Linked DNA regions of Pelagibaculum spongiae. The protein of the gene in region 3 interacts with the protein of the main gene of each other region in a pairwise test. Links are inferred from orthologs where the notes say so. Each region holds a gene or a part of one and is shown on either strand. Other genes may lie near its edges.

Region 1 (9,885 bases), on a different replicon or contig from region 3:
ATTATTGCGAAACATTATGCTAAACAACATATTCTCCCTCGCGATATTGTAATGGCCCATGAGCGTGGTGACATTCATTACCACGACTTAGACTATGCGCCGTTTTTCCCAATGTTTAACTGCATGTTAATCGATCTAGATGGCATGCTGACCGGCGGCTTTAAAATGGGAAATGCCGAGATAGATACGCCAAAATCTATCTTAACTGCGACTGCAGTTACTGCTCAGATCATTGCCCAAGTCGCCAGCCACATTTATGGCGGCACGACCATTAATCGAATCGATGAAGTACTCGCGCCTTATGTTCAGAGCAGTTATGAAAAGCATTTAAAAACCGCTCTGGAATGGCAAATTCCTCAAGCAGAAGCATTTGCTAAAGCTCGCACCGAAAAAGAATGTTTTGATGCATTTCAGTCATTAGAGTATGAAGTAAACACTTTGCATACAGCTAATGGGCAAACACCTTTTGTTACTTTTGGCTTCGGTCTTGGTGAAAGCTGGGCATCTCGCTTAATTCAACAATCTATTTTGAAAAATCGTATTAATGGATTGGGAATAAACAAAAAAACAGCTGTATTTCCAAAACTAGTCTTTGCAATACAAGAAGGTTTAAATCGATCGCCCGATGATCAGAATTACGACATTAAGCAGCTGGCTTTAGAATGCGCTTCGAAGAGAATGTATCCCGATATATTAAACTACGACAAGGTCGTTGAAATTACCGGATCATTTAAAACCCCGATGGGCTGTCGTAGCTTTTTAGGTACTTACCAAGAAAATGGCGAGCTGATTCACGAAGGCCGAAATAACCTTGGTGTTGTCAGTTTGAATTTGCCTAGAATTGCCCTTCGAGCCAAAGGCGATGAAAGCAAATTCTGGAAGCTTTTGAATAAACGCCTAAAACTGGCTAAAAAAGCACTCGATAGCCGAATTTCCCGACTGGAAAAAGTACAAGCTAGGGTCGCTCCGATTCTTTATATGGAAGGCGCCTGTGGTGTTCGGTTAAAAGCTGATGATTATGTTGCAGATATTTTCAAAAATGGTCGTGCGTCTATTTCATTAGGTTACATTGGCCTGCATGAAACCATCAACGCACTCTACCCAGATCAATCGCAGCATATTTATGATGATGAAGCATTACGCCAAAAAGCCATTGATATTGTTTGCCATTTAAAAATAACAGTCGATCGATGGAAAGATGAATCCGGCTACGGATTTAGCCTTTATTCAACACCGAGTGAAAACTTATGCAGCCGGTTCTGTGCTATCGACAGCAAAGAATTTGGCGCAGTCGCCGGTGTCACTGATAAAGGTTATTACACCAACAGCTTTCATTTAGATGTTGAAAAACAAGTTAACCCTTACGATAAAATCGATTTTGAAATGCCCTATCCGGAAATTTCAAATGGTGGATTTATTTGTTATGGCGAATATCCCAATATTCAACACAATGTCGAAGCATTGGAAAATGTCTGGGATTATTCCTATACCCGAGTTCCTTATTACGGTACTAATACGCCGATTGACGAATGTTACGACTGTAGTTTCACCGGCGAATTTGAATGCACCAGTAAAGGCTTTACCTGCCCAAACTGTGGCAATCATGAGCCAACCCGAGTTTCAGTGACTCGTCGAGTCTGCGGCTATTTAGGCAGCCCTGATGCACGCCCTTTTAATTTCGGCAAACAAGAAGAAGTTAAACGTCGCGTTAAGCATATGTAACCTGCTGAGTTGACTACGAAATGAATTATCACAAATATATTTCAGTTGATGTTATTAACGGCCCGGGTACTCGCTGTACATTATTTGTCTCAGGTTGTGAGCACAAATGCCCAGGCTGTTATAACGCAAAAACCTGGCAAGCTGAGTCAGGGCATTTATTTGATCAATCGTTGCAAGATCGAATATTGGCTGATTTATCAGATAATCGAATTAAACGCCGAGGCTTATCGCTAAGTGGTGGCGACCCAATGCATCCCGCTAATCTGGATGCCCTAATTGCACTATGCTCAAAGGTAAAACGACAACTGCCCGACAAGGATATCTGGTGCTGGACCGGTTATGAGTTAAATCAACTCAATAGCAAACAACAGGAATTGTTAGCGCTGGTTGATGTATTAATTGATGGACGCTTTGAGCAAGATTTGGCTAATCCGAAATTACTCTGGCGTGGCAGTAGCAACCAACAGATTCATCAGCTGACACAGCCGATTAGTACTCAGTCAGTTAGTAGCCAGCAAGTGCTATCAAATTTATATTCTGGAGAAAGAAAGTGCGCATAACTCCCGCTGAAATTAAATCGCTTCCCTTCTGGTTACGCTGGTTTTTTAACAAGCAGCAAAAAAAATATGGCCAGATGCTTCAACCCGCTCTAGTTTGGTCTAGAAAACCTTCATTGTTTGTTTTATTTGCCAGCATGTGGGCGCGATTAAGCCATAAGTCTTCTGCACTACCTGCAGATTTACGCGCTTTAATTCAAGTATATGTCGCCAAATTAACTTGGTGCCATTTTTGTGTCGATTTAAACAGCCTGACACTGATTAGCGAATCGGGTGGAGAAGAAAAATTACATGAACTAGATGACTGGCAAAACAGCTCAAAACTGTCTGAAGCTGAAAAAGCTGCGCTGGCCTGGACTAAAGCCATGTCTGGCGAAGGCTGTCAAATTGATGATCAGTTGCACAGCACTTTAAAGCAACATTTTTCTGAGCAACAGATTATGGAATTAACTGCCCTGATCTCTTTTCAAAATATGTCAGCCCGTTTTAATGCTGCATTGGACTTACCGTCTCAGGGTTTATGTGAAATGCCGGTTAAAAAGTAACCGGCATTTTTAGCAAGCATCACTATTAAGCAATTACTTCATGATAAGTCTCAACATGACTAGACGCGACCAATTCAGGCATTACTTGATGGAAGTAATCCTGGATTGATTGCTTATTACAATGAGCTTCAAATGCAGCCAAGTTAACAAATTTCTCAACAAAAGTTACCTTGTGGTCATTATCGCGACTTACATTTAACTCATATCGAATACAGCCTTCTTCACGACGGGTATCAGGAATCAGTGATGCCAGCGCTTCAACCAGCTGATCTGTTTTACCCTGATTGGCGACAAAGGTAGCAACACACACGATCTGTTGACGGTTAATTTTAATATCTGACATAACAATACTCTTGGATTAATGAATGTTGGCATTATCTGCTGCTAAGAATGATAACAGCACCGCTAAAAATATTCTGTTTAGCGTTTTGAATACATTAGATACAGGTCATTCTTTGTTTGCAACCAAGTAATTATAGCGAATCGACCTGCTGAACTTTTACGGTATGTAATCGATAACTAGCATCTGTATCAGTCAGTTACAAAAAAGGCGTAGCCAGAGCTACGCCTTTTTTATATTAATCAAACAGCCAAATAATTAATCGGTTTGAATACCAACAATAATCCAGCTAGCACCTTCAACAGAAATATCTCGCTCAAGATGCCAAGTATCAAAAATACCGTCTTCTGATTTTTCCAGTACGTCTTTACAAACGCCACGGAATAAAATACTGATTTCCGCGGTATCCCCAGTTTGATCGGCACGAACAATTTCAGCGGACAATTGAGTTACTTCAGTTTGCGGTGCCACCATCAGCTTATCTCGCTGCTGTTTTAGCGCAGCAAAAATCTCTGGACTGACATAGGTTTCAATCACATCTAACTCGCCTGAATTCCAGGCATTTTGCACCGTACGGTAATGCTCTAAAGAACCTTCAATGAAAGCGGCTTGATCAAAGCCCTCAGGCATATTAAATGGTACTTGTTCATTTTCAGCTATTGCCGAACTATTTGCCGTTGAAGACTGGGATTGATTGCTTTCAGAATTCTCTGGTGACATTTCAAATGCCTGTCGCTGCTGATTATTTGAATTGCCTTGTCCTGCTTCAGCACCTTGTCCAGCTGCAGCAAATGCGGGCCTGCCTTGGCTGGCTGAACGCGCTTTCAAACCTCGCAAAACTTTAAAGGCAATAAAAGCAATCGCTGCAATCATCAACATATCCATCATTTGCAGACCTTCGAATGCACCACTACCTAACAGTGCTGCAATCAGACCACCCGCTAGCAAACCGCCTAGCAACCCACCCAGCAAACCCTTCTTTGACGATTGATTTGCCGCATTATTAGTAGTGGCTTGCTTTTTTTGAGTGCTATTTTGAAATTGTGAAGTTTTTTGACTCTTGCCAAAGCCTCCACCGCCGCCCAAACGTTTGGCATTAGCCTCGCCTGCCATAGCGAAAATAAAAAAGAAACTAGTAAAAACTATAGTCATTGATTTTAATGAAAATAACCTAAAAGAACTGGAAGCAGTCATATAAAAAAGCCTAGAAATTTTATGGACAATACGGCCTTTTCAAATTCTCTGGCCGACATATTAAGTCAACCATACTAAGCTAGCGTCAAACAGAAGTCATCTTTTGACAACACCAGGAGATCACTCAGTTGAAACATTTCATCAGGTTACTATATGGAATTAATTAACAATTCGAGCATTTAGATTTTCCGACTTAATTTTCTTGATATAACAGCAGCTCTCGGTGGCTGGCGCACTTGAAATTTTCTAGGTTTTAGCATTGATCATTTTCACAAAAAAAGCCGAGATTCTCATCTCGGCTTTTTTTTGGAATTTGGCTTAATGTTCTAACGCTAGCTCGCCCCAAAGTCTTTTTAGTCGATCATCACGGCCACAACCACTGCGGTAATACTTATAGCGCCATGGGTTCTTCTTGGCATAATCCTGATGATAATCTTCTGCTGGATAAAACTTGCTAGCGGGCTTTAATTCGGTATAAATTCTTTCAAAACGCCCGCTCGCTTTTAAATCAACCAGACTTTTTTCTGCTGCTGCTTGTTGCTCTGGGTTGAGATAATAAATACCGCTGCGATATTGAGAGCCAGAGTCACAGAACTGGCGATTTTTTACAGTAGGATCGACATTATGCCAGAACACACTCAATAACTTCTCATAACTCACTTTGGACGGATCATAAGTCACCTTTACCGCCTCAGTATGCCCAGTACGACCAGCAGAGACTTGTTTGTAAGTTGGATTGCTTTGTCTTCCATCGGTATAGCCACTCACCGCCTCAATCACACCCTCAACTTTTTCAAAATCAGATTCGGTACACCAAAAGCAACCACTGGCGAAAATCGCTTCAGCTTTTTCCTGGGCATTAACAGAAAAAGTGCTTATGAGTAATAAAACGGGCAACAAGGAAATCTTTTTCAGCATCTTATAATTCTCAGTGGTTCTATGGAACAATCTTGCTTATAGGTACTTGGGCTTATTTTTTCAAGATTAGTTCATTCAACATTTTTAGTTCTGATAAAAACTAAAAAACCCCGCCTAAGCGGGGTTTTTTATAAAATGGGTCGAGCTAAGAAGAAGTAGAGTTTAGCGCTACATCATTCCGCCCATGCCGCCCATTCCACCCATGCCGCCCATATCAGGCATTGCAGGTGCAGCAGCATCAGCTGGTTCATCAGCAACCATGCACTCAGTAGTGATCATAAGACCCGATACTGAAGCTGCGTGCTGCAGTGCTGAACGCGTTACCTTAGTAGGATCCAAGATACCCATTTCAACCATATCGCCGTATACACCCTTACCAGCGTTATAACCGTAGTTACCTTCGCCGTTAGCGACTTCATTTTGTACTACTGAAGCTTCGTCGCCAGCGTTAGCTGCGATTTGACGCAAAGGAGAAGACATAGAGCGACGCAATAATGCGATACCGGCATTTTGGTCTTCGTTGTCACCGACCAAACCTTCGATTGCTTTTTGCGCACGAACCAGAGCAACACCACCGCCAGGAACAATGCCTTCTTCAACTGCAGCACGAGTTGCATGTAATGCATCTTCAACACGCGCTTTCTTTTCTTTCATTTCAACTTCAGTTGCTGCGCCAACCTTGATCACTGCAACACCGCCAGCCAATTTGGCTACGCGCTCTTGCAACTTCTCACGATCGTAATCAGATGAAGCTTCTTCGATTTGACGACGAATCAGGTCAACACGGCCAGCAATTGCCAAGCCTTCGCCTGCACCATCAACAATCACGGTTTCATCTTTAGAAACCTGAATTTTCTTAGCAGTACCTAAATGCTCAAGTGTCGCTGTCTCTAATGACAGGCCAATTTCTTCAGCAATTACGGTTGCGCCAGTCAAAACTGCAATGTCGTCTAGCATAGCTTTACGACGATCGCCGAAGCCAGGTGCCTTAACCGCGGCAACTTTCATTACACCGCGCATTGAGTTAACGACCAATGTTGCAAGCGCTTCGCCTTCAACATCTTCAGCAACGATTAATAATGGCTTGCCCGCTTTAGCAACGCCTTCCAGCAATGGCAGCATTTCGCGGATGTTGCCGATTTTCTTATCTACTAACAGAATAAAAGGCGCTTCTAGTTCAGCAGTCATGCTTTGCTGATCATTGATGAAGTAAGGAGACAGGTAACCGCGATCAAACTGCATGCCTTCTACTACATCTAACTCGTTGTTTAGGCCTGAACCGTCTTCAACGGTGATAACACCTTCTTTACCCACTTTACCCATCGCTTCAGCGATGATGTTGCCGATTTCTTCATCGGAGTTTGCAGAGATAGTACCTACCTGAGCAATCGCTTTATCATCATTACAAGGCTTAGACATCGCTTGTAATTCTACAACAGCAGCTTTAACAGCTTTATCAATACCGCGCTTTAAGTCCATTGGGTTCATGCCAGCAGCAACGGCTTTCATGCCTTCGCTCAGGATAGATTGAGCTAGAACCGTTGCAGTAGTCGTACCGTCGCCAGCAACATCAGAAGTCTGGGAAGCGACTTCTTTAACCATCATCGCACCCATGTTTTCAAACTTGTCTGCCAGTTCGATTTCTTTGGCTACTGAAACACCATCTTTAGTTACGGTAGGTGCGCCGAAAGATTTTTCTAAAATAACGTTACGGCCTTTTGGCCCCAGCGTTGTTTTAACTGCGTCAGCCAGAATATTTACACCCGCAACCATACGGCTACGAGCGTTATCACCAAATTTGACTTCTTTAGCCATGATAAAAATCCTTTAAAAAATTTTGTTCAAAACGGGAATGAAATAAATACGAAGCGATTAGCTTTTCAGCTTAGCCTTCAACGATGGCCAAAATGTCGCTTTCGCTCATTACCAGCAACTCTTCGCCATCAACCTTAACGGTTGAACTGCCGTAGCCACCGAACAAAACCTTGTCGCCTTCTTTAACAGCCAGCGCACGCACATCGCCATTATCCAAAATACGACCAGCGCCAACTGCTACGATCTCGCCCTGGTTAGGTTTTTCAGTCGCGGAACCTGGCAGTAAAATTCCACCAGCAGAAGTTGCTTCTTCTTCGCTGCGACGAATTACTACGCGATCATGCAACGGACGAATTTTCATTTCTATCTCCTGGTTCTATATATTCAGTAACTGCTTGTTAAGTAATTAGTTAACTTGACAATGCAGGTTTATATCAAATTTGGCCATTGTCTATCAGCCAGATACACCACGATGTTGGGGGTATGTAAAACCATTTCAATAGTTGAACAAAAAAAAATATCGGTGATAACGATTCTCAATTGCAACCATATCTGCAAATTAAAAGTGGTATAGTCGATAGGTCACTAGCCCGCTTGTAGACAGGAGTTCGCAATGACTGTTAAAGATCCGATGATTGCTTTTTGCAGCTGCCCCGACATTGAAATTGCTCGAAGGGTTTCCGATCAAATGGTAAGAGAAAAGTTGGCCGCTTGCGTCAGTTTATTTCCGGGAATCGAATCGATTTATCAGTGGCAAGATGAAATCGAGCATGCCCAAGAAGTCATGCTGATGATTAAAACCACCAAAGCCAATTGGAAATCATTAGAAAAACTGATTCTCGACAAACACCCATATGAACTACCTGAACTTATTGCAGTCGATATTAGCAACGGAATTCCCGATTATCTCAGCTGGATAGAAAAGCATACACAATGATTGTTCGCCTACTGCTCCTAATTATTAGCCTTGGCTGGCTGCCTGCAGCCCAAGCCAATTTTTTTTCTGACGAACCTGAAATTTTGCCTCAGGAGCAGGTATTTATTCCTGATCTGCTGCGAATATCGCAAAATCAGGTTAAAGCCAGTTTTACCATTTTGCCTGGCTACTATTTATACGATTTTCGCTTTAAGGCAACGGTATCAGAAGGTAGCCAGATTCAACCGGGCAAACTGATTCTGCCTCCAGGTAAACCGAAAAAGGATGATTTCTTTGGTGAGTTCAATGCTTACTTGCAAGAAGTCGACATCATCATTCCATTTAGTGGTGCCGAAAATAAGCCGATCAAGTTTACCTTGCATTGGCAAGGCTGCGCTGAAGCAGGCTTTTGTTATCCACCTGCTAGCAAAACCTTCGAACTGGATAAATTTGTAGGAGTTGCCAGTGAGATTGCTCTAGCAAACACAAACTATTCGCTGGATCAATTATCGAATGCCGATGACTTGTTCTTCTCTAGCCAACTGGCTGATTCTAGCTTGAGTTCAACCTTACTGATCTTTTTCCTAATCGGTATTGGCTTAGCATTTACCCCCTGCGTATTTCCAATGATGCCTATTTTGGCTGGCTTGATTGCGGGCGGTAACAAAAAATCCTTTAGCAAAACGCTGGTCATGAGCCTGATGTATGTCCAGGGCATGGCAGTTGCTTATGCAGTAATCGGCCTGGTATTTGGTTTGGCTGGGGCAAATTTACAAAGCGCGTTGCAGCATCCAGTTGTATTGATTGTCTTCAGCGTTATTTTTGTCATTTTAGCTCTGGGGATGTTTGGTTTTTACCAGCTACAAATGCCGGCAGCGATTCAAGCCAAATTGCAGCAAATCGGTGATAACGGCAGTTTGTTGGGTGCCTTTGTGATGGGACTGGCTTCAGCACTCATTGCTAGTCCATGTGTCACACCGGCATTAACTGGTGCGCTGTTGTATATCAGCACGCAAGGTGATGCATCGACCGGCATGGCTGCACTCTATGCAATGGGTATTGGCATGGGGATTCCGCTGATCGTTCTGGCGATCGGTGGCAATAAGTTAATGCCTAAATCCGGTAACTGGATGGACAAGATAAAGGTGATTCTTGGCTTTGGCCTGCTCGGTGTTGCGGTTTGGTTAATCAGCCGATTAATTAGTGACCCGACTGCATTGGTGTTATGGGGTATTTTATTAGTACTACTGGCCAGTCAGTTAGGTTTGGAAAAATCCGACACAGTTAATGGCCGATTCCGCCAAGGCATCGCGATTCTGATTCTGCTTTGGGGCGGCGTTATGGTTACCGGTGGTGCGCTGGGCAATAGAGATCCGCTTGCACCTTTAACTTCTGTACCTCAAACCTACTCAAGTAGCGCTTCTAATCCTGCTAATTCAATTTCAATCACTGCTGATCATGCAAATTTTAAGGATATTCGGGGACTAGATGCACTACTTGCCGAAGTAGGCAACGGCCAGCCAGTAATGCTCGATTTCTATGCCGATTGGTGTGTCAGCTGCAAAGTCATGGAGCGAGATGTATTCCCCGACCCTCAGGTACAACAGGCACTGCAAGGCTACAAGCTGTTGCGTAGCGATGTGACTGCCAACGATGCAATTGATCAAGGGCTAATGTCGAACTTTGGAGTGATCGCGCCGCCAACATTACTGTTTTTTGATGCAAATGGGATGGAACTTCGCCAATTTCGCATAACGGGCGAAAAAGATCGTGAGCAGTTCTTATCTCACCTGAAAAAACTCAACTCAGTTCTTTAGCCCCTCCTTCTACGGCCGCAAAACAACCTTTTGCGGCCCAAAAAGACTGTCCAAACGGTCA
Region 2 (9,675 bases), on a different replicon or contig from region 3:
ACCCAGCCAAGCCCCTCGTTGCCATTGGCGACAAGGTGATTGGTGGACAAGTGATTGCAGAGGCATCTGGGCCAATCAGTTTGCCGGTGATTGCGCCGACTTCTGGTCAGATTCAAGCCATTGAAGATCATCCAATGCCAACTCCGGCTGGCATTCGCGGCAAGTGCTTTGTTTTAATCCCTGATGGATCGGACCAACAACTTGCGCTGCAACCGATTGATGATTATGCCAATCAAGATCGAAATGTTTTATTAGATCGAATTCGTCAAAGCGGCATTGCCGGTATGGGCGGCGCTGGTTTTCCCACTTCAGTCAAACTGAAAGGATTACCGCAACACCCAATTAGCACCTTAATTATTAACGGTGCTGAATGTGAGCCCTATATAACCTCTGATGACCTTTTAATGCGCGAGCGCACGCTAGATATGTTGCGTGGCATTGAAATCATGCAGCATTTATCCGGTGCGGAAACGGTTTTATTGGCAGTTGAAGATAATAAACCACTAGCAATTACTGCGATTCAAACCGCATTGGCCCAATTAAATAATTCGGCCTTTGCCCAAGTGACTATTCCGACCTTGTACCCCAGTGGCGGTGAAAAGCAGCTGATTAAAATCCTCACTGGTAAAGAAGTGCCTAGCGGCAAATTACCGGCTGAATTAGGTGTTGTGGTACAAAACGTTGCCACCGCCGCTGCAGTTTATGACGCTATCGTTATAGGCAAGCCATTAACGCGCCGTTATATCACTGTGACCGGCGAAGCCATTAAATCGCCGGGTAACTACATTACACTTTTGGGTACTCCAACTGATTGGCTGCTAACACGAGCCAAAGCAGATTACCAAAAGGTATCTCGACTGGTAATGGGCGGGCCGATGATGGGTTTTGCCGTCAAAGACACCGATACCCCGCTGACCCAAACCAGCAACTGTATTATTGCTGCTACCGAACAAGAAATGCCGTCACAAGAATCCGCAATGCCTTGCATTCGTTGCGGTCAATGTGCCGAAGTTTGCCCGGCCAATTTGCTGCCGCAACAGCTTTTCTGGTTTGCTCAAAGTAAATCTTTTGAAAAATCTCAAGCACATAATCTATTTGATTGCATTGAATGTGGTGCTTGCGCTTGGGTTTGCCCAAGCAACATTCCGCTAGTGCAATATTACCGCTACTCGAAAAATGAAATTCGAGTATTGCAGGTAGAAAAAGACAAAGCTGAACACGCAAAAATGCGTCACGACCAACGTGAAGCACGAATTGAATTGGAAAAACAGCAAAAAGCTGAAAAACATCGTCTGATGGCTGAAAAACGCAAAGCTCAGTTAGCTGCCAAAACAGCCGCAGAAGAAGCAGCAGCTTCTGGCGATACCAGTTCTATAGAATCCGCGCCTCTCGACTCTGCGTCACTTGACCCAGTGGCCGCCGCTTTAGCCCGAACTAAAGCAAAGAAAGCCGCAGCTGCCAATGCGGGTGTGAGTCCGGGCAAGTTGAAAACCGAGCTGGCCATTGCTCGAACCAAATTGAAGAAAGTTCAGCGCGAATTAGATAAAGCCAAAGACGCTGGCCAAGCGTTAACCGACGCCGAAGCGGCAGTCGCCACCGCACAATCTGCCGTGGCCGCTAAAGAACAGCAATTAGCTTCAGCAATTCAGCAAACTGAAAAAGATAATGCACCTGATCTAAAAGCATTAAAAACTGCCGCATCGATCGCTCGCACCAAAGCTAAAAAAGCAGTTAAGGCTGCCGAAGAAGCCGAGAGCGAAGCACGTGACGATGCCCAGCAGCTGGGCCGCTTCGCTTTAGATGCCCAGCAAAAAGCAGATAAAGCGATTAAAGAATATGAAGCAGCCGAAAAATTACAGCCTCAGGATTCACCTGAAGTTGACCTTAAACTGCTGAAATCTGCCGCAGCTATTGCTCGTACCAAAGCAAAAAAAGCGGCAAAAATGGCTGATGATGCACAAGCAACTAATGCTGGAAACGCCCCAGCATTAAAAAAAGCAGCTGATTTAATGCAAAACAAAGCCGATGTCGCAACCAAGGCTTTTGAAGATGCCGAAAAATCACAGCTTCAGTTACAACCTAAATCACCAGCGGCCCCAGTAGCCGCTGGCGCAGATCTAAAACAACTGAAAATTGCAGCAGCAATTGCCCGTACTAAAGCGAAAAAAGCAACCAAACTAGCCGATGAAGCTGAGGCAGAAAATGCCGATAACGCATCTGAATTACGTAAATTAGCTATTGATGCACAGCAAAAATCGGATCAATCAGATAAAGCTTTAAATGCGGCTCAAGCAGTACCAGCAGCCACAGATAAAGCTGCGGTAGACCTTAAACCGTTGAAAATTGCAGCCGCGATTGCTCGTACTAAAGCGAAAAAAACAACCAAACTAGCCGATGAAGCTGAGGCAGAAAATGCCGATAACGCAGCTGAATTACGTAAATTAGCTATTGATGCGCAGCAAAAATCAGATCAAGCAGACCAAGCTTTAAATGCCGCTCAACCATCACCGGTTGTAGCAGATAAACCTGCTGTGGATATCAAAGCATTCAAAGTAGCAGCGGCAATTGCCCGAACCAAAGCGAAAAAGGCAGCCAAACTAGCCGATGAAGCTGAGGCGGAAAATGCCGATAATGCAGCTGAATTACGCAAACTTGCTATTGAAGCAGAAAACAAGGCGCTAGCAGCCAATAAAAAGTTAGAGGCCGAAACTACGGCCATGGAGTCTTGATAGATGTTTGCCTTTAGATCTTCACCTCATACCCATGGCAGAAGAGACACTGGCTGGATCATGCGCCAAGTGATGCTAGCGGCGGTACCTGCCATTGCGATTATGCTGTGGCAATTTGGTTTCGGTGTGCTGTTCAATTTAGCGATTGCCATGGGCACCGCTTTGTTAGTTGAAGGCATAATGCTTCGCCAGCGCCAGCGCCCAGTTAGATTTTTCTTAAAAGATGGTAGCGCCCTACTCACCGCATTATTGCTGGCTATCGCCATTCCGCCGACTGCACCTTGGTGGCTGACGGTGGTGGGTGTTGTATTCGCTATTGCCATCGCCAAACAGTTATATGGTGGACTGGGAAATAACCCTTTTAATCCGGCAATGGCCGGGTATGTCTTGCTGCTGATTTCATTTCCGGTACAAATGACCAGCTGGTTAGCGCCGATTGGCGTTGGTGAGTTACAACCTAACTTACTGCAAGCAGCGCAGATTACTTTTAGCAGTAGTTTTAATGGCCAGCCGATTGATGCATTCACCATGGCAACACCATTAGATAGTTTGCGCACCGGTTTAATTAACGGCCAAACCACTAGTGAAATTATCACGCAACCTATTTTTGGCTGGGTTGGCGGCAGTGGCTGGGAATTAATTAACCTGGCATTGTTGCTTGGCGGCATTTATATGTTGAGCCGCAGGGTGATCGAATGGCGAATTCCGTTAGCGGTGTTGCTCGGTTTATTGGTTCCGGCAACTTTGTTTTATGCATTCAGCCCTGACCAATTTGCCTCACCGTTAATGCATTTGTTTAGCGGCGGCACCATGCTCGGTGCCTTCTTTATTGCCACCGACCCAGTTTCTGCATCCACCACACCAAAAGGTCGTTTGATTTTTGGTGCAGGAGTTGGCTTGCTGATTTGGTTGATTCGTAGCTTTGGTCAATATCCAGACGCTGTCGCTTTTGCAGTCTTGCTAATGAATATGGCAGCACCAGCAATTGATCATTTAACCCGAACTCGTGCCTACGGCCACTAACCAGAAAGGAACAAGAGAAAATATGATTATTTCTATCTCTCGAAACGCCTTAATTCTGGCGGTGTTCGCATTAATTACTACCGCTGTTTTAGCGGTGGTTAATAAAGCAACCATTGAACCTATTGCGGCGCAAAAGCGCCGAATTATTGAGTTAAACATTCAAGCATTGATTCCAGCGAACCTTTATAACAACGATCCGGTTTCTGAAGCATTCACATTGAACGTTCAAAGCCTTGGTGGTGAAATTACTGTATTTCCATTGCTGAACTCTGGCAAACCGGTCGCCGCTATATTTACCCCAAGCGCACCCGATGGTTACGGCGGCCCGATACAATTATCAGTTGGTGTTTATACCGATGGCAGCTTAGCCGGTGCCCGAGTAGTCAGCCATAAGGAAACGCCGGGGTTAGGCGATAAAATTGAGTTACGGAAAAATGATTGGATGCTTAGCTTTGATGGTTTAAGTCTGAGCAACCCAACACCTTCAGGCTGGCGGGTAAAAAAAGATGGCGGCCAGTTTGATCAATTTACCGGTGCGACGATTACTCCAAGAGCAGTTGTCGGTGCTGTTCGCCGCAGCTTGGAATATTTCCAAGCCAACCAAAAAGCATTTTTTGCTCAACCTGCATTAGAAAACAATCAGAAAAAAACGGCATCAAATGGATTAACCAGCGAGGACAATAACCATGGCTAGTCCATCGTTAGCGCAAATCAGCGAAAAAGGCTTGTGGAGCAATAACCCGGCTCTGGTGCAAATTCTTGGCCTGTGTCCTTTATTGGCGGTGTCCGGCAGCGTAGTCAATGGTTTGGGCATGGGGCTGGCGACTATCTTTGTCTTGGTGATGTCTAACACTACTGTTTCATTAATCCGTAATTTTGTTCCTGATGAAATCAGAGTGCCAATATTCGTACTAGTGATTGCAGCCTTTGTAACGGCCATCGAACTGTTAATGAATGCTTTTACCTATGAGCTGTATTTAAACCTCGGTATCTTCATTCCATTGATTGTCACCAACTGTACTATTTTGGCGCGCGCCGAAGGCTTTGCTTCAAAAAACAAGCTACTACCGTCGTTTATCGATGGCTTAATGCAAGGCTTGGGCTTTGCTCTGGTATTGGTATTGCTGGGTGCAATTCGCGAAATATTAGGCGCAGGCACCCTATTTGATGGCATGGATTTATTACTGGGCGAATTTGCTGCTGATTGGAAAATGAGCGTTTTTGGTGCTGACTATCCAGGCTTTTTATTCGCCATTTTACCGCCAGGTGCCTTCCTCGGTTTAGGCTTTTTAATTGCTGGAAAGAACTGGCTGGATCAGAAGCGTAAGCAAAAACAAGCTAGAGCCGAACTATTCAATACCGAGCCGCAAGTAGTCGAAGTTAAGTAGGTTATGAATAAACAAAAAAGAACTGAAATATTTCAGCGGTTACGTGCTGAAAACCCAAACCCACAAACCGAGCTGGAATATAACTCCACCTTCGAACTATTAGTTGCCGTGGTACTTTCTGCACAGGCAACTGATGCGGGCGTTAACAAAGCCACTCGAAAGCTTTATCCAATCGCCAATACACCCGAAGCAATTTTTGCACTGGGCTTGGATGGCTTAAAGGAATACACCAAAACCATTGGTTTATATAACACCAAGTCGGCAAATGTCATCAAGCTGTGCCAGCAACTGATTGAAAATCACAACAGCCAAGTGCCGGATAACCGAGAAGATTTAGAAGCATTACCCGGTGTTGGGCGCAAAACTGCCAATGTTGTATTAAATACTGCGTTTCGCCAAATCGCTATGGCCGTCGACACGCATATTTTCCGTTTTTCCAATCGAACTAAAGTCGCACCCGGTAAAAACGTTCTGGAAGTTGAAAAGAACCTGATGAAGTTTTTACCCAAAGAGTTCTTGCTCGATGCACACCACTGGATGATTTTGCATGGGCGCTATACCTGCATCGCCAGAAAGCCTCGTTGTGGAAGTTGTATTATTGAAGATCTGTGTGAGTTCAAAGAAAAAACTGAATAGGTTTAAAGCTCAACACCACTATGTCCTTTGCAGCTTATTGTTTACAAGCCGTTCTAACGTCTGATTTATCTAAATTTATCAAGTAATACTTGAGCCGTTTTAAGCACTCAGCGTAGATTTGATGAGGCCGAAAATGTTCCATACATTTTTCGGCATTTCCCACTTCCTTGTGGGGCACACAGCGAAATCAGACTTCTAGCGATATGTTCCAAAAGTGCCTGATTGCGCCTTAGACTTATCAAGCCTACAACTCGACTTAAACCGACTGGTCACTCAATATCGCTTTTACTCTGTTTCATCGTTATCGATCCGGTTACACTGTAATTGCTGCATTACATAACAAAGAGACACTCCATGGAAAAGCCTCGCCGTATATGGCTAACAACCCTGTTCTTTATTATTACAACTCTGGCAACTGTGACACTGATTCCTTGGTATGGCTTCAGCTATGGCTTTGATGCCGTGGAATGGACAACCATGGGCTTGTTCATGCTGTTTACCGGTACCGGGATTACTGCTGGCTACCATCGACTGTGGTCACACAAGGCCTTTGAAGCCCATTGGTTGCTTCGTTTATGGCTGGCAATTTGGGGTGGCGCAGCGGTTCAAAACAGTATTCTGCACTGGGCTGGTGGACACAGAAGACACCATGCTTTCGTCGATGATCCGGCAAAAGATCCCTACGCCGCAACCCGTGGTTTCTGGTATTCCCATATCGGTTGGATGTTGCGTGATTATGATCCGCTCACTTCGGACTTTTCCAAATTACAGGATTTGAAGCGAGACCCTATCGTAATCTGGCAACACAAGCTCTATTTGCCGCTGTTAGCCGTAATTAACATCGCATTGCCGATGTTTCTTGGCTGGCTGAATGGCGATATCTGGGGCATGTTACTACTGGCAGGTTTGCTGCGAGTGGTTCTAAATCAGCACTTTACTTTCTTTATCAATTCACTGGCTCATATTTGGGGCCGTCAGCCTTATACCGATAAGAACACCGCCAAAGATAACGATTTTTTGGCGCTACTGACTTATGGCGAGGGCTATCATAACTTTCACCATATTTTTCAATTCGACTACCGCAACGGCATTCACTGGTGGCAGTTCGATCCAACCAAATGGATGATTTGGAGCTGTTCGAAAATCGGCTTAACTTCAAATCTAAAACGCACCAGTGAATTTAAAATACTACGAGCTAAAATCGAAACTCAGTATTTAAATGCCAGCAAACGATTAAAAGGCCAACAGGCTAGAGAAAAGCTGGAGGCTCAATACCAAGCAGTGATGGAGTCTCTGCGTGAATGGAGTCAATTTCGCCAACAGTGGCTAGAAGGCAAAATGGATCAGCTTGAAGATTTAAAACAGCAGTATAAAGAGCAGTGGCAAGCAACCGATCTAAAACAAAAAGCTAATGAATTAAAAGCAGCTTTTGAAGAACAACAGGCACGTTGGAAATTAGCCCGATTTGGCCAATTAACTTAACCATCTAAAGTCCATATTATTAATAACAGTATTAAAAAGGTCGCTTTAACGCGGCCTTTTTAATACGTCATATTCAGATGCTCTTGTATGATTTAATACCAGCCAAAACCCATGAATGAAGGAAAAATTTATGCGCCTACTACATACTATGCTCAGAGTCGCCAACCTTGAAAAATCTATAGCGTTTTATACCGATGTCTTAGGCATGAAATTATTACGGACTTCAGAAAACAAGGAATATCAATATACTCTGGCTTTTCTGGGCTATGGCAATGAATCTGAAAATACGGTTTTAGAACTCACCTATAACTGGGGAACTGACAGTTATGACCATGGAACCGCATTTGGTCACTTAGCAATAGAAGTGGAAAGCGTTTATAGCGCTTGCGACAAAATTGCCACGTCAGGGGCAAAAATTGTTCGCCAACCCGGACCTGTTAAAGGCGGCTCAACCGAAATTGCTTTTGTTGAAGACCCCGATGGTTACAAGATTGAATTAATCACTGCAAAAAGTGCGGGAAAAGGCTTAGAAGGCTAGTTTTCTGTCTTTTTTATGATGCAGGGTATTTCGTGCCCTGCGTCAATTGATATAAGCGACAAAAGCATGACATACATCACAATTCAGCCGTTCGATACGTTTGTTATAAAGTAACATCAACAAAATAAATGTGAGTTAATATAAGTCATTGTTTGCAAAAGACATCAAACTAATAACAACTCAACAACACAAAAAAAACATAACTTTCCTCCCAAAAATCTTTTGTATGGTAGTTCGTCACGTCTTGCTTTGGAATTGTCAAGTAATGGCTGCAGAATAAAATATGCTGTCGGTCAATTAATTGAAACAAGATCATCGTAGACTGCCAAACCATGCATGTGAGCCATGCAATTTTCATTTTCTCTGGGGGAGAAATTTTAGATGAAGAAGTTATTTCCACTAACACTGATTGCAGCATCATTAATGGTTGCTGGTTGTAATAGCAACAATGACAACAAGAACGAAAAAGTTATCGTTCAAGATGCCTTTGAGCTAGACATTGCTCATGTAAATGATACCCACTCTAGCTTTGACCCAGTGAGATCCAGCTTTAAGCCTGGCTCTGAAAGTACAGCTATATACACTAATTTCGGCGGCTACCCTCGCATTATGCAAGCGGCAAATGAAGCTCGTGCGCAAAGTGCTGCTGCGCAAACCCCGATGCTATTTTTACATGGTGGCGATGCTTGGCAGGGGTCTGCATACTTCAAGCAATTTGATGGTGCGGCAAACGCTGATTTACTGTCTCGCATGCAATTAGATGCGATGGCTTTAGGCAATCACGAATTCGATTTAACTGAAAATGAAGCTGACGGCGGCAACCAGAAACTTCTGGACTTTATTAGTGCTGTTGAATTCCCTGTTGTTGCAGCAAATATCGATGTATCCGGAGATACTAAACTTGCAACTGCTGATACAAACAAGCTAAAGCCATACCAGTTATTTGCATTTGATGGCGTTGTCAAACGCAAGATTGATACTGCAAAAAGCGCAGATGCAGGCGAAAAAATTATCGCCGTTATTGGTCTTGTTCTTGAAGATATGCCAGGAATCGTTGACAAAACTGCTGGTGTAACTTTCCAAAGTGAAATAGAAACTACTCAAAAGCTAATTGATCAACTAAAAGCTGACGGCGTTCATAACATTATCCTACTGACTCACATTGGCATGTCACGTGATATCGCAGTAGCTAAAGGCACCACTGGTGTAGACGTAATTGTTGGTGGCCACTCTCACACATTACTGGGTGATTTCACTGACTTAGGTAAAGGTGATACTGGCCAATATGCGCAAATGGTTAATGGCGCATGTATTGTACAAGCTGGTGAATATGCTCAAGCAATTGGCAAGGTAAAAATCAAATTCAACCAATATGGTGAAGTTGAGTCTTGCGTAGGAAACAACACCCTTTTATCAGATAAGGTTTTCTACTCATCAACTATTCGCTCTGATGAAAACAAATTAGCTGGTGACCCTCGTGATGCAGTAGTTGAATTCATTGGTTCAAGCAAGCGAATTGAACTTACAGAAGAAAACGCAACACTGCGAGCACGCATCAATTCAGAGTATAAACCTACTGTTGATGCTGCTTATGGTGCAGTAGTTGGTGAAGTAGCTAATGATATTGCTCATGTTCGTCGCCCTGGCGAAAAAGGCTCGGATAACCACGGGTCAGACGCGGCTCCAATCATTGCTCAAGGTATCTTGGATTGGGCTAACAGCACTCCAGTTCAAGTTGCTTTAAACAATAAAAAAGTTCACATTTCGTTTGCACCTGCCGGTGGTGTTCGCAAGGGCTTCGAATACGGCGACTTTAAAGAAGGTACAGCCAAGTTCGATATCTATCCTTACACCACTCAAATGTCAGTTATCGACATGA
Region 3 (10,108 bases):
CCCTGCCACTGAAAGCCAACCCAAACAGCTATTGGAAACTTCAGCTAAGCAATTAGCCAAAGCCAGCGCTGAAAAAGGTGACACCCGATTATTGTATTTGCCGATCCGAGGTAATCCAATTCCGGGAATCGCTGTAGAACAAAAACAGGCTGCAATCAATAAATGTGGCAGCCAACCCATCAAAGGCTTTAAAGATAATTTTACTGCTGATGAAAAAAAAGATTTATTGAAAAAAATGGCTTTCGCTAAACAATATAATCTAGTGATGATTGATTTTTGTTTTAATTAATTTATTGCCAGCAATAAAAAGCCCGGATGATTTAAAACCATCCGGGCTTTTTATTTAACTTTAATTTATTCCAATTACTTTTTACGTTTTGGAATAAACAAGTCAGTTACTGTACCTTCAAACACTTCTGTCGCCATCATAAAGGTTTCAGTCAGTGTTGGGTGGGGCTGAATTGTCAAAGAGATATCTTCAGCAGTACAACCCATTTCAATCGCTAATGATGCCTGACCGATCAAGTCGCCTGCGTGGCTACCTGTGATGCCGCAACCGATTAAACGGTGGGTATCTTTATCAAACAACACCTTGGTAAAGCCTTCTTCACGACCCATTGACAGAGCACGACCGCTAGCAGCCCATGGGAATGCACCCTTACCGTAGTTCAAGCCTTGTTCTTTAGCCTGAATCTCACTGACACCTACCCATGCAACTTCTGGATCGGTATAAGCAACAGAAGGAATTACCGACGCTTCGAAATAGTTCTTCTCACCGGAGATAACTTCTGCTGCCAAGCGCCCTTCTGGAACCGCTTTATGCGCCAACATTGGGTTGCTGGTGATATCACCAATCGCGTAAATGTGCGGCACATTAGTGCGCTGCTGGCGATCAGATGCGATGAAACCACGATCATCAACTTCAACACCGGCTTTTTCAGCACCAATCAGCTTGCCATTTGGAAGACGACCCACTGACTGCAAGATTTTGTCATAACGCTGGGGTTCAGCAGGTGCTTTTTTGCCTTCGAAAGTAACCCAAAGGCCATCTTCTTTAGCTTCACAAGCAACGACTTTGGTTTCCAGCATGATGTCGTATTGCTTTTTAATTCGCTTCATCAGCGGCTGAACAAGGTCTTTATCACAACCAGGGAAAATCTGGTTCTGCAATTCAACAACACTGATATTAGAGCCCAACGCATTGTAAACCTGCGCCATCTCTAAACCGATAATACCACCACCGATTACCAGCATTTTCTCAGGAACATCTTTCAGTTCTAGAGCGCCAGTAGAGTTAATGATTCGGTCATCCTTAGGCAGGAATGGCAAATCAATCGGGCGTGAACCCGCAGCAATGATGGCATTTTCAAAGGTGATTTCAGTCTCGCCTTCTGGGCCTTTTACCAGCAAAGTATTAGAGCCAGTAAACTCGCCAACACCTTGAACCAGATTAACCTTGCGCTGCTTTGACATCGCTTTCAGGCCGCTGGTTAACTTGGTGATAACTGAATCTTTCCAAGCACGAACCTTATCAATATCGATTGTCGGCTCACCGAAGCTGATACCGTGCTCTGATACCTGCGCAGCTTCATCTTTAACCTTGGCAACATGTAACAATGCCTTGGAAGGGATACAACCAACATTCAGGCAAACACCACCAATTTCAGAAAACTTTTCTACCAAAGTAACTTGCAGACCTAAGTCAGCAGCACGGAAAGCAGCAGAATAACCGCCTGGGCCAGAACCCAGAACAACGGTATGAGTAGTAATTTTTTCCATTAACCGATCCTTTACAGCAGCAGGTTACGCAGATCGTTCAACGCAGCACTCAAGGTGACGATAAATCGTGCAGCCTGTGCTCCGTCAACCACGCGGTGATCATAAGACAACGCCAATGGCAACATTAAGCGTGGCTCGAATTCCTTACCGTTCCAGACAGGCTTCATCTGACTACGGGAAATGCCGAGGATACCGACATCTGGCCAGTTAACAATTGGGGTAAATGAGGTACCACCAATGCCGCCGAGGCTAGAAATAGTAAAGCAACCACCAGACATATCTGAAGGCTTTAACAGCCCTTTACGTGCCTTGACCGAGATTTCACCCAACTCTTCAGCCAGCTCAATCAGGCTTTTTTGGTCAACATCACGAATCACTGGAACCACCAAACCATTTGGCGTATCGACTGCAACACCAATGTGGTAGTACTGCTTGAGTACTAGGTTTTCGCCAGTTTCATCTAAGGATGCATTAAATTCAGGCTCAGCCTGCAACGCATGAACCGCAGCCTTCATCATAAACACTAATGGTGTCAGACGAATGCCCTGCTCTTTCAACTTGGCACCTTTGGCCTTGCGGAAAGCTTCCATCTCAGTGATATCAGCTTCATCAAACTGAGTCACATGAGGAATGGTTACCCAGTTACGATGCAAGAAATTAGCAGTTAATCTTTTGATTTTGTTCAGCGGACGTACTTCAACATCGCCAAACTTGCTGAAATCCATTTTCGGGAAGTCAGCAACTTGCAAACCATTGCCGGCAACCGGCGCACCACTTGTTGCAACCGGAGTTTGTCCCGATTGAACTTGTGTCATGGTTTGTTTAACAAATGCTTCAACATCTTCAGATTTAATACGACCTGAACGACCAGAGCCTTTAACTTGAGTCAGGTTGACACCCAAACGATTCGCCAAACGACGTACCGCAGGTGATGCATAGATATTGCTTGAAACCTGATATAAGGCATTCACTGGCTGAACATTGGCCGGCGCAACCGCTGCTGCTGGACTGGCTGCTTGTGCTACAGGTGCTTTTTCAGCAGGTGCAACTGGTGCAGGCGCTGATTCAGCAACCGGCGCTGGAGCTGATGCTGCGCCAACTGGCTCTAGCATTAACACCAAATCGCCTAGTGAAACTTTATCACCAACAACGACTTTAATTTCAGTCACTTTACCCGCAGCAGGTGCAGGAATTTCCATCGAAGCTTTGTCACTTTCTAGAGTAATGATCGCTTGCTCAGCTTCAATCACATCTCCAACCGCAACATGTACTTCAATAACGTCAACCTGACCGTCTGAACCGATATCTGGAACAGTAACTGGCTCAGGTGCGCCAGAAGCAACAACAGCTGCTGCAACGGGCGCCGCCGCAGGAGCGGGTGCTGCTTCAGCTGGTTTGGCAGCTTCAACTGGTGCGGCAACTTCTGCCGGTGCCGCTTCAACAGCTGCAGAAGCGACTTCCAATTTGATCAGCAAATCACCTTCGCTAACCTTATCGCCAATCTTCAGACAAATTTCTTTTATTACACCGGCTTCAGGAGAAGGCAGTTCCATGGAAGCTTTGTCGCTTTCCAAGGTCACTAATGCATCTTCAACTGCAACGCTATCGCCAACCGCGACGTGTAATTCAATAAGTTCGGAGCTATCAGCACCGATATCTGGAATCCTGATTTCAACCATGACCAGAAAAATCTCCTTTAGCGGAAGCCGCGGACTATACAGTCCACGGAGCCGGCTTGCTGTTGTCGATGCCGTAGCGTTTGATTGCTTCTGCGGCTACTGAAGCTTCGATACGACCTTGATCGGCCAGCGTCTTCAGAGTTGCCAAAACAACGTAACGACGATCTACTTCGAAGAATTCGCGCAATTCAGCACGGGTGTCACTGCGACCGAAGCCATCAGTACCCAATACGGTGAATTTACGCTCGCCACCTTGCGGATCGGTCGGCAAGAATGGACGAATCTGCTCAGGGTAACCACGCATATAGTCAGTCGCAGCAATCACAGGGCCGTCAGCATCTTTCAACAGCTCGGTGATGTAGGCTAACTTAACAGGTGCTTCAGGATTCAGCAGATTTTCACGTTCAACCAGATCGGCTTCACGCTTCAATTCGTTAAAGCTGGTAATACTCCAAACATCGGATTGAATACCGAAGTCTTCAGCCAACATTTCAGCTGCCGCTTCAACTTCACGCAAGATCGTACCGCCACCCATCAACTGGACTTTAATACCCTTATCGCCAACAGACTTCAGCTTGTAGCCACCCTTGAGGATGCCTGCTTCTGTGCCTGCTTCTAGGGCAGGTTGTGTGTAGTTTTCATTCATTGCGGTGATGTAGTAGAAGACGTTCTCTTGCTGGTTCATCATCCGATCGATACCGTCTTGAACGATCACTGCCATTTCATGTGCATAGCAAGGATCGTAAGCAACACAGTTAGGAATCAAACCAGCCTGAATCATGCCGTGACCATCTTGGTGTTGCAGGCCTTCACCCGCTAGGGTAGTACGACCAGCCGTGGCACCAATCAGGAAGCCACGTGCGTTCATGTCACCAGCTGCCCAAGCCAGATCACCAATACGCTGGAATCCGAACATTGAGTAGTAGATGTAGAACGGCAGCATGGAAACGCCGTTAGTGCTGTAGGAAGTTGCAGCAGACAACCAGCTGGAGAATGCGCCAGCTTCGTTGATGCCTTCTTCTAAAATCTGACCTTGTTTATCTTCCTTGTAGAACATCACCTGATCGGCATCTACTGGACGATATAACTGGCCTACCGATGAGTAGATACCCAGTTGACGGAACAGACCTTCCATACCAAAGGTACGGGCTTCATCTGGCACAATCGGCACCAGACGATCTTTAAGGTTCTTATCTTTAGTCAGAATGTTCAGCATGCGAACAAATGCCATAGTCGTTGACATTTCGCGCTCGCCAGAGCCCTTAGTTAATGGGGCAAAAGCTTCTAATGCTGGCGCAGGCAACTTTTCTGCCGCCTGATTGCGGTGTGGTAAGTAACCACCCAATTCTTGACGACGCTCCTGCAAATATTTCATTTCAGGGCTGTCATCAGCTGGACGGTAATAAGGAACACCTTCCAGTTGTGCATCAGTAATCGGGATATCAAAACGATCGCGGAACTGACGAATATGTTCCTCGTTCATTTTCTTAGTTTGATGCGCCTTATTCAGTGCTTCACCCGCATCACCCATGCCGTAACCTTTGATGGTTTTAGCAAGGATTACGGTAGGCTGACCTTTATGGGCAACCGCTTCAGCATAAGCTGCATAAACCTTATGAGGATCGTGACCACCACGGTTCAGGCGCCATACGTCGTCGTCACTCATGCCGGCAACCATTTCTTTCAGCTCTGGAGACTTGCCGAAGAAATGCTCACGAACATAGGCACCGTCATGGGCTTTATAAGTCTGGTAATCACCGTCTAGAACTTCTTCCATCCGCTTGAGCAACAAACCTTCGTTGTCGCGTGCCAGCAGTGGATCCCAGTGGCGACCCCAAATCACTTTAACCGCATTCCAGCCAGCACCACGGAAGTTGCCTTCCAGCTCCTGGATGATCTTGCCGTTACCACGAACAGGGCCGTCAAGACGTTGCAGGTTACAGTTGATTACAAAGATCAGGTTATCTAGCTTCTCACGGCCTGCCAGTGCGATAGCGCCCTGTGATTCAGGCTCATCCATTTCACCGTCACCGCAGAAACACCAAACTTTACGAGAACCCGCTTTAATCAGACCACGGTCTTCCATGTACTTCAGGAAACGTGCCTGATAGATCGCCTGGATTGGACCCAGACCCATGGAAACGGTGGAGAACTGCCAGTAATCAGGCATCAGTCGAGGATGCGGATAAGAAGAAAGACCTTTCTTACCATTGGCTTCCTGACGGAATAACTCCAAATCATCTTCGCCCAAGCGGCCTTCTAGGAAGGAGCGAGCGTAAATGCCAGGTGCACAGTGACCTTGGATATAAACCAGGTCAGCACCATCTTTGGCCTCAGGGCCTTTCCAGAAATGGTTGAAACCTATGTCATATAAAGTCGCCGAAGAAGCAAAGCTGGATAAGTGCCCACCAAGTTCTGTGGTTTTCTGATTGGCACGAATAACCATAGCCATGGCATTCCAACGAATCAGAGAACGTATCCGGCGCTCCATCGAAGCATCACCCGGTAAAGGAGTTTGCTTGTTGGTTGGGATCGTATTGATGTAAGCGGTGGTCGCTTTGTAAGGTAAATAAGCGCCGCTTCGACGGGCTTTATCGATCAATTCTTCTAGAAGATAATGGGCGCGTTCTGGTCCATCTTTCTCAAGAACTGATTGTAGGGACTCAATCCATTCGCGGGTTTCTTCTGGATCAAGATCAAATTTATCTAGTTCAGCCATAGGCTCCTCGGTCCTGATTTTATTTACTGTTGGCTTGTGGCCAAACTCTGCTACCGGCTCCAGGTCAACCCTAGTCTAGTCGACCAGAGCAGATAGAGATTTCGTGGTGCGAAATCAGCCTTGGAAATCAGAATCGAATACAGGTAGCAGCTGCTAGTTATTAACGGGATGCATGAAATGCCAACCGTGAAAACGGTTTTTCTCCCTTGTCCTGAATCAATATACGGCTCAGACTTGCGAAGGGTACTTCGATCCGATAAATGGCATGTAACGGCATCTGGAGCACATTCGCTAGCAAAATACGAATCAACGCTCCGTGACCCACTAACAAAATGTGTTGTCCATTGTAGTTATTCAGCAAATTTGCCCATACATTCAAAATACGTTGATTAAATTCAACTATCCCTTCCGATTGATCTGGGGCATACCTCAAAGGGTCTAACCAATACTCAGCTAAACGTTTTTCACCGATTTCTTCTGGTGACTTTCCATCCCAAACCCCAAAGCTAATTTCTTTTAATTCCGGGATAATTTGGTATGACAAATTGGCTTTGTCAGCTAATTTTTCAGCAAATTGACTACAACGAATTAATGGAGAACAAACAATATGCTGCCAGGGAGGATTTTCAAGATACTGATCAACGGTTGACCACATTTGCTGCCAACCAACTTTACTTAGTGGATCATCAATTGCACCGCGCAATTTACGGCCACCTTCAGGTAGCCCGTGGCGCAACAGATCAATCGTGGTCAACATCCTCAGACTCCAGCATTCGCATATATCTTTCCCAATCAAAGAATTGACCGGGATCGGTTTTGCGAACGGGAGCAATATCACTGTGACCAACAATGCGCTCAGGGTTTATCGCCGGATAGTGATCCAGCAAACACTTTGTTACTCGTGAAAGCGAACGATATTGAGCATCGGTATAGGTTTCAGTTTCAGTTCCTTCCAACTCAATACCGATTGAAAAATCATTGCAGCGCTGACGACCATTAAATTCACTTTTACCTGCATGCCAAGCCATCAGATGAAACGGTACATATTGTTCAACCGAACCATCTCGACTAATCACCAGATGGCTAGAGACTTCCAAACCACGTAATTGCTCAAAATACTCATGAGCATCACAATCTAACTGACCCATAAACAAGTCATGAATTTCTCTGCCACCGAACTGCCCTGGCGGCAAGCTGATGCAATGAATTACTAATAAAGAAATATCATTTGGATCTGGACGCTCACTGAAATGAGCGCTGGCAAATTGACATGCCAAAGAGAGCAATCCTGTCTCGTTTGAAATTTCCATTAAAAAAGGCTGTTCAGTAAAAACAGCCTTTAGTATAACGAGCTCAGTTAATAAAAATAACCTAACAAACAATTAACCTATTTTTTCACCCACTTCCCGCAAATTAACAATCACCGCTTCTAGCGCACGGTCAAACATTGCCGCGTCATCTAATAACCTTAACTGCTGAGCCTGTAGCGCTTGAGCTAGCTCATCACGATTGTTGTCTCGCACTTTCATACCATTACGATCGACAAAAATATAACGGCCACTACTACCAATAACTGCCGCTAATTTACAACGAAGTTTATTATCTTGATCTTGCCATTCAAACCATTGGCCACGGCAAAAGCTATCCACCATCGATAACCAAGAACTCATATCCGGCTCAACCGGCGCATTACTCACAGCTTGTTCGGCACCTTGCGCTGATGACGTAGCAATAAATTGCTCCATTGGTGCTGGTTCAGTTAACAACGCCTGGGAAGACTGATCTTCAACCTGCTCATCCAAATCAGCCTGCGGTATTACATCTGCAGCCAAACCAGTAGTTTCGTCGGCTGGTTGGTAAAGCGCTTCATTTGCAGAGCATGCTTGCTGAGGAATTTGCAATGGCTGTTGAATTTGTTTTAACAACCGACGCACTTCTGGCTCATCTAAGCCATTGCGCATAAAACCTTGTTTTAACGCTTCCGCCAGTCGCCCTAGTTCACCTGCATTAATTGGCAAGCCTTTACCAAGCCCAGATAAAAGCGCTGCTTCTTGACAATTTTTATCCCAAATACCGCCCGGATCATCGCCATGCTTTAACCAATCAATTTTTAAAACCTGCTGCCAGTGATGTAATAACTTGGCTACTGGCTCAGCCAAAGCACCACTTAATAATGGCTTTAATATCTTGTCATTTTTTTCAACAGCTTGCTGATTTCGAGCCTTACCTTCTTCCGCTTCGCGGATTCTTTTTTCTAACAGCTCAGTCCGGCGCTGGTCATTTTGCAAATAATCAGTTAACTCAAGCTCTGCCAATTCGAAAACACCGGCATCTTGCTGATAGCGCTGTAAAATATTATCTACCTGCTTGGTCATAAAAGACAATAAACGCTTACCACGCTCATCGTCATGCCACCCCACACCAGCGTGCGCCATGGTGTTAATTAACTTTTTCGAAACATGTCCGTGCTGACTGAAAAAACCCGGATCAGCGATCACTGCTTTAACCACCGGAATTTGTAAACGACTCACTTGGGATTTAATTGGATCGGGTAGCAAACTGTCAGAAAGAATAAATTCAAACATCATGCTAATCAGATCAATCGCATCTGATTCAAATCGTCCAATATTTGCTGAAGGCATATTATTGGCGATCTGATTTTGAATCACTTCTTTTAATTGGCTTGGTTGAACTGCAATCATTTGCTGGCTAGTTTGCAATCCAGTCAGCTCATTAAGCAACATATCGCGTGGAATAATCTGCGCCTGTTGCGGCGGCATTGGCTCATTAACACCTTGGCCTTGCCGATAGCTCGCCATCAACTGCTGAACCGCAGGCATGATGTTGTGTTGCCCTTGCTGCATAACAGGTTGCATATTTTGCTGCGGTGGCATTTCACCACCAATAATGGCTTGTTCTGCAAGTTCGGGTAACGGCTGGCCAGCAGAATTAACTGTATTCTGAACTGAAGCTTGAACTGCAGCATTACGCCTCTGCCAAGCTTCTTTGCGCATGCTATCAATCGTCAAATCTGGCAATACACCTGCTTGCTCTAACCACTGGTTAAGCCAGTGATAAAATTCTGGCAATTGCAGCATCACATGCTTTTCAAACAACTTGTAAAGAACAATTCGAGCTTTAATTGGCAGTTCAAGTATTCGACTGGATTCAAAAAAAGCTTCGGCAATCACTTTGGGAGATAGCGAACGACAATCATCAGGGGAACAACTACATAACCAGGCAGTACGTTGGTCAAGCACCGTCATTGAATTGGTAGATATTTTAACAACTCGCTCGACCATTCCAGTCAGCGCCAATTGTTCTTCCATTTCATCTTCTTTAACCAAGCTCAAACTATCTAGCTCAGCAGCCACTTCAGTTTCCGAAACCTGAGGCTCACGCGTCATCAAATGAAAATACTGATCAACTTCCTGATTAAAACGGGTATGCAGACCTTTGCGGCGAATCCGAATTTCTCGCATCGCATCGAAGTAAATCGTTTGGTCGCCAGCAACAGCTCGATCAGCCAATTCAAACAAAGCATCATCCACTTGATCCAACATGTGAACCAGCAAACCAGATAATTTCTGGCCGACCGGGTCTTTCATCCGGTCAATAACTGCTCTTCCTCTGGCATTACCGAGAGAGGAATCGTTCATAGGATGACGCTCCTCTATATGGCGGGCTTTAACCACTTCTAACCCCTGTTACGGTGCATAATTACAACTTCCTGAGCATGATACTATCAGCGGTATTGGTTACCAAACGGGACACAGCTCTCACTTTCTCCGCGGTTAACTACGGCCAGGCGAATTTGATTCAATAACCTGATCTACAGCACTTTGGGGAAATTACACTTGCAAGATGCGCCAAACCTGCTTGTAAAAGTCCATTGAACACAGAAAAACCTTTTGTTTTATACGGATAAGAT

What was found.
Region 1: the proteins of aceE (region 3) and groL interact in binary tests that used the Escherichia coli proteins (3 or more experiments, as listed by UniProt). The link is inferred for Pelagibaculum spongiae from one-to-one orthologs.
Region 2: the proteins of aceE (region 3) and nth interact in binary tests that used the Escherichia coli proteins (3 or more experiments, as listed by UniProt). The link is inferred for Pelagibaculum spongiae from one-to-one orthologs.

Annotation. Positions count from the first base shown.
Region 1 is NZ_QDDL01000008.1:18,611-28,495, reverse strand. The notes cover bases 4,769-7,732. They hold groL (chaperonin GroEL), read right to left. Parts: upstream 7,092-7,732; coding sequence 5,445-7,091; downstream 4,769-5,444. Other genes in these bases: cutA (divalent-cation tolerance protein CutA), read left to right, coding at 7,705-7,732; DC094_RS16335 (co-chaperone GroES), read right to left, coding at 7,162-7,452; msrA (peptide-methionine (S)-S-oxide reductase MsrA), read right to left, coding at 4,769-5,276. Also shown: nrdD (anaerobic ribonucleoside-triphosphate reductase), read left to right, coding at 1-1,722; nrdG (anaerobic ribonucleoside-triphosphate reductase-activating protein), read left to right, coding at 1,743-2,282; DC094_RS16360 (carboxymuconolactone decarboxylase family protein), read left to right, coding at 2,273-2,824; DC094_RS16355 (putative quinol monooxygenase), read right to left, coding at 2,850-3,167; DC094_RS16350 (Tim44 domain-containing protein), read right to left, coding at 3,423-4,316; more of msrA, read right to left, coding at 4,677-4,768; more of cutA, read left to right, coding at 7,733-8,028; protein-disulfide reductase DsbD, read left to right, coding at 8,025-9,824.
Region 2 is NZ_QDDL01000013.1:50,692-60,366, forward strand. Bases 4,206-6,959 are described here. They hold nth (endonuclease III), read left to right. Parts: upstream 4,206-5,143; coding sequence 5,144-5,776; downstream 5,777-6,959. Other genes in these bases: rsxG (electron transport complex subunit RsxG), read left to right, coding at 4,206-4,446; DC094_RS19965 (electron transport complex subunit E), read left to right, coding at 4,439-5,140; DC094_RS19975 (fatty acid desaturase), read left to right, coding at 6,131-6,959. Also shown: electron transport complex subunit RsxC, read left to right, coding at 1-2,729; electron transport complex subunit RsxD, read left to right, coding at 2,733-3,752; more of rsxG, read left to right, coding at 3,775-4,205; more of DC094_RS19975, read left to right, coding at 6,960-7,258; gloA (lactoylglutathione lyase), read left to right, coding at 7,389-7,796; DC094_RS19985 (bifunctional metallophosphatase/5'-nucleotidase), read left to right, coding at 8,178-9,675. UniProt on the Escherichia coli protein: DNA repair enzyme that has both DNA N-glycosylase activity and AP-lyase activity. The DNA N-glycosylase activity releases various damaged pyrimidines from DNA by cleaving the N-glycosidic bond, leaving an AP (apurinic/apyrimidinic) site.
Region 3 is NZ_QDDL01000001.1:616,100-626,207, forward strand. What follows is about bases 3,293-6,479. They hold aceE (pyruvate dehydrogenase (acetyl-transferring), homodimeric type), read right to left. Parts: upstream 6,178-6,479; coding sequence 3,493-6,177; downstream 3,293-3,492. Other genes in these bases: aceF (dihydrolipoyllysine-residue acetyltransferase), read right to left, coding at 3,293-3,458; DC094_RS02730 (histidine phosphatase family protein), read right to left, coding at 6,338-6,479. Outside these bases: DC094_RS02710 (hypothetical protein), read left to right, coding at 1-289; lpdA (dihydrolipoyl dehydrogenase), read right to left, coding at 364-1,779; more of aceF, read right to left, coding at 1,791-3,292; more of DC094_RS02730, read right to left, coding at 6,480-6,934; 1,6-anhydro-N-acetylmuramyl-L-alanine amidase AmpD, read right to left, coding at 6,918-7,487; DC094_RS02740 (DUF1631 family protein), read right to left, coding at 7,560-9,836. UniProt on the Escherichia coli protein: Component of the pyruvate dehydrogenase (PDH) complex, that catalyzes the overall conversion of pyruvate to acetyl-CoA and CO(2).